DNA from 2 places in the Cyclobacterium sp. SOCE241 genome. Region 1 is predicted to be linked to the other one. Evidence: riboswitches for the same ligand, from Rfam matches in the RefSeq annotation. Region 1 holds a riboswitch; the other holds the start of a gene.
The links. A riboswitch is a leader RNA that binds a small molecule or an ion and turns the genes downstream of it on or off. The one in region 1 is predicted to bind S-adenosylmethionine.
Positions count from the first base shown of each region.

Region 2: it holds a riboswitch for S-adenosylmethionine, as region 1 does, so the genes downstream of both, WG932_RS28980 (homocysteine S-methyltransferase family protein) here and WG932_RS09075 (O-succinylhomoserine sulfhydrylase) in region 1, are expected to answer to the same signal.

Region 1 is NZ_CP149779.1:1,858,882-1,861,088, forward strand. It holds gene WG932_RS09070 (SGNH/GDSL hydrolase family protein) at 1-546, shown strand, start outside; SAM riboswitch class I at 789-890, shown strand; partial or broken gene WG932_RS09075 (O-succinylhomoserine sulfhydrylase) at 1,009-2,183, shown strand.
Region 2 is NZ_CP149779.1:5,698,448-5,700,654, reverse strand. It holds partial or broken gene metH (methionine synthase) at 1-326, opposite strand, end outside; gene WG932_RS28980 (homocysteine S-methyltransferase family protein) at 331-1,374, opposite strand; SAM riboswitch class I at 1,451-1,552, opposite strand; gene WG932_RS28975 (hypothetical protein) at 1,824-2,207, opposite strand, start outside.

The sequences.
Region 1 (2,207 bases):
CAAGACAATCCTATTCAGGAAAATTTGAATAGTATCGTTTTCACAGGTAGTTCTACCATAAGAATGTGGAAAAGCCTGCAGGAAGACTTTCCACAACACAATGTTATCAATGCAGGATTTGGTGGGTCTCAGGCTAGTGACTTGCTATACTATATTGATGAACTTATTTTGGATTATAAACCTACCAAAGTTTTTATTTATGAAGGAGACAATGACATTTCCTCAGGTAAGTCCACTGATGAAATACTAATGACCTTCAATCTGATTACAAGTAAAATCCATGAAGCATTGCCTGAAACAGAAATCGTTATCATCAGTCCAAAACCAAGTGTTGCACGATGGAAGCTTGCTGACCAGTACCTTGAGTTGAACAAAAAATTAAAAAAATTTACTAAAAGTGAAAAGTACATGAAATATGCTGATTTATGGAAGCCAATGCTTAATAAAGATAAAGAGCCTATGGATGACATCTTTATCAAAGATAACCTTCACATGAATGAAAAAGGTTATGCCATATGGGCAAAAACCATTAAAAAGTATTTATAATTAAGCCAATTACCTATATGAGGCACTCGAGTAACTGAGTTCTAACATTGTGAAAGAGATTAAAATTTATTCCCTTTACTATTGAATCGCTAGGCTATTCAATAGTAAAGGGATTATTTTTACTTAAAGATATTCTTTAACCCTAAGAACTGGCACCAGCAGAAAAGTAACCAATATAAATACAAGAGAGAATTTGGAAAATCGAAATCCCCTTGTTTTCTTTGCAATAAATTCAGGAAACTGATTTATAAAGAAGAGGCGAGAGATCAGGCTCTGTGAACCTCTGGCAACCTTCCAACCAAGGAAAGGTGCCAATACCTGCCCAATAAAGGGAACGATAAATTAGACAATATGACATTACACACAATCTCCACCTTTACTTTTCTAGACTTATTTTGCTGTTCTTCAATCTTACTGAAGAAGGGTAAAACACATGTACCCACCTTTAGATAATCTTCTTTTATGAATTATAAAAATTTTGAAACCCAAGCTGTAAGGATTGCTACTTCTTCCTCTGATCAGAGAGAACATTCCGCACCTCTGTACCTAAGTTCTAGTTTTGTTTTTGATTCAGCAGAACAAGCCAGACAAATGTTTGCAGACGAAATTGAAGGCAATATTTATTCAAGGTATGCCAACCCTAACACCAGTGACCTAATAGAAAAAGTATGTGCTGCCGAAGGCACCGAAAGTGGTATTACTACTGCTTCAGGTATGGCTGCTATGTTTGGCAGCATGGCTTCCCTCCTAAGACAAGGAGACCATGTTTTGGCTTCAAGATCATTGTTTGGTTCTACCCATCAACTCCTAACTCGAATATTTCCAAAATGGGGAATTTCCCATACTTATGGAGACATCTCAGATATAGATAAGTGGGAAGAACTGGTACAACCCAACACCAAGATGTTGTTCATAGAAACACCTTCTAATCCTGGTTTAGAGATTATTGACTTGGAGTACATTGCTAAATTCGCCAACGCCCATAATTTAGTACTCGTGGTCGACAATTGTTTCGCTACCCCTTATTTACAACAACCTGCAAAATGGGGAGCACATATTGTTACCCACAGCGCCACAAAATTCATAGATGGGCAAGGAAGGGTTTTAGGGGGCTTATTCTAGGCAAAAAAGAATTGATCGATGAAGTGCAATTTTTTATGCGCCATACTGGACCATCGTTGTCCCCATTCAATGCATGGGTTTTAGCCAAAAGTATGGAAACACTGGCTGTTAGAATGGACAGGCATTGTGAAAATGCTTTAAAAATTGCTCAATATTTTGAAGGTAACCCGGAAGTGGAGGTAGTAAAATACCCATTTCTAGCCTCTCATCCACAGTTTCATCTCGCCAAAAAACAAATGAAACATGGAGGCGGTATAATCACGCTGACATTGAAGGGAGGGTTATCCCGAGCCAAGAAATTTATTGACCAATTGCAGATGATATCTGTCACAGCAAATCTAGGAGACACCCGTAGCATCGTGACGCATCCTGCCTCTACCACTCATAGCAAGCTATCTGAAGAAGAAAGAGAAAAAGTTGGTATACTAAATGGTTTGGTAAGGTTATCAGTAGGTTTGGAGCATGTCGATGACATCATCCTAGACATTGAAAGGGCTTTAGACCAGTCTAAGTAAAAAAATGACAAGGTTACAAATACA
Region 2 (2,207 bases), 2.3 Mb from region 1:
CTCCATTTGGAGCTATCCACCATTACAGGTATCCTACTTATTTCAGGTTCTGAGGCTACCAGATTAAGGAATTTCACCATGGCGGCCTCCCCATCTAGCATGGCTTCATCCATACATACATCTAAGATTTGCGCTCCTCCTCGTACTTGGTCTAAGGCTACTTCAAGCGCTTCGTCATAGTTGTCATTCAATACAAGTCTTGCGAATTTCTTAGAACCTGTGACATTGGTACGCTCACCAATGTTCACAAAATTTAAGGATTCATTAAAAATCAGTGGCTCTAACCCTGATAATTGCAAGGTGGATATTTTAGTAGGTTTACTCATGAAATTAATCTTCTTCCGTTAAAACGTGTAGATTTCTTGGCGGATATTTACTTGCAGACTCGGCCAAAGCAGCAATATGTTCCGGAGTGGTTCCGCAGCAGCCACCAACAATATTGACCCAGCCTTCTTTTAAAAACAGGCTTACTTCCTTATCCATTTCTTCCGGACCCTGATCGTATTCTCCAAATTCATTGGGAAGGCCGGCATTGGGGTAAACACTCACATTGAAGGGGGACTTGTCTGACAAGACCTTTAAGTAGGGTCTAAGTTCAGCTGCCCCTAAGGCACAATTTAAGCCTACACTCAATAAGGGCACATGTGCAATTGATATTAAGAATGCCTCTGTGGTTTGTCCGGAAAGGGTTCTTCCGGAAGCGTCAGTGATGGTTCCCGAGACCATTATGGGAATGCCTCCTTCTGAAGGTTCCAAGGGTAATCCCCTCTTTTCATAAACTTCTTGAATGGCAAAAATTGCTGCTTTGGCATTTAAGGTATCAAATACCGTTTCAACCAAAAGGGTATCCACACCTCCATCCAATAACCCTTCTACCTGCTCCGCATAGGCACTGACCAATTGGTCAAAGCTTACAGCTCTGAAACCGGGGTCATTTACATCCGGAGATAGGGAAGCAGTTCTGTTGGTTGGCCCAATAGCTCCTGCCACAAATCTTGGTTTTTCAGGTTCGTCGGCGGAGAATTCGTCGGCCACTTCTCGGGCAAGCTTGGCAGACTCAAAATTGAGTTTATAGGCCAGTTCTGCAAGTCCGTAATCTTCCTGAGCAATTGTGGTACTGCTAAAAGTATTGGTTTCTACAATGTCTGCTCCTGCTTCAAAATAAGCTTTGTGAATCGCTTTGATGATATCCGGCCGGGTCAAAGACAGCAAGTCATTGTTACCTTTTAATGATTTTTTGACAGTGGCAAGTTCTTGATTTCTAAAATCTTCCTCCTTAAGCCCATATCTTTGGATCATGGTACCCATAGCACCATCCAATATCAAAATGCGCTTTTGTAATTGTTGAAGTAATAAGTTGGTTCTGTTTGCCATTTGAATCGTATATTAAAATAAAAAGCTTATACGAGCATGAACCGATGTAAAACTAGAGCATTTTTCTAACTTTTGCGGCTCATCTTTATCCGGCATTTCCGGAACGGGAATTAGCACCTTGTTAACTCAGGTTGCTAAGACATCATAGGGCCCTACCCTCCGTCTTTCTCGATAAGCGATTCAAAAGTAACATGAATTCAGTAAATAAGTTCTTTTTTTTGTGAAAATCTTTAATAACCTATAGAGATATAGGGTTTAATAAATCTCCTCAATCATAGAACCTAAACAAATAGGAGATGTAAATAGCTGTTATTTTTGAAATCTAATTTGTTTGAAGACTTTGACTAACAAATAAATATTGGTCGTAGTTTTATTTTTTAATATAAACTGCTAAAGCATAATGTACTGTCCTCGAAATATTTTCCTATCCCAACATCGCGAGGATTCCGTCAAGGCCTTATTCCAAGGCCAATTTGAAAATAGGGCCCGGCCATATAATTGGTCATGTTCAAATCTCCAAATTTATACTTATTTAAAGGCTGTTCGTAACCAGCATGTGCTGAGGAAACCATCCTAAACATCTTCTTAAATACAGGTATTGCATAAGCCACCATCACTTCGGATTTAGCCATTAACCCGCTGCTTTTTAAGTAACCATCGTAATCCGGCTCTTCAAACAAAGCAGGAAAATCCGGCTTATTATCTTTTGATAGTGTGTATCGGACATTCCCATAGCCTAAGCCGGCCATCACACCAAGTTCAAGATTTCTCATTTTGTAAAGCTGATAACCATAGTTCCCATACAACCTTACACTATTGAGTGTGTGGTCTTG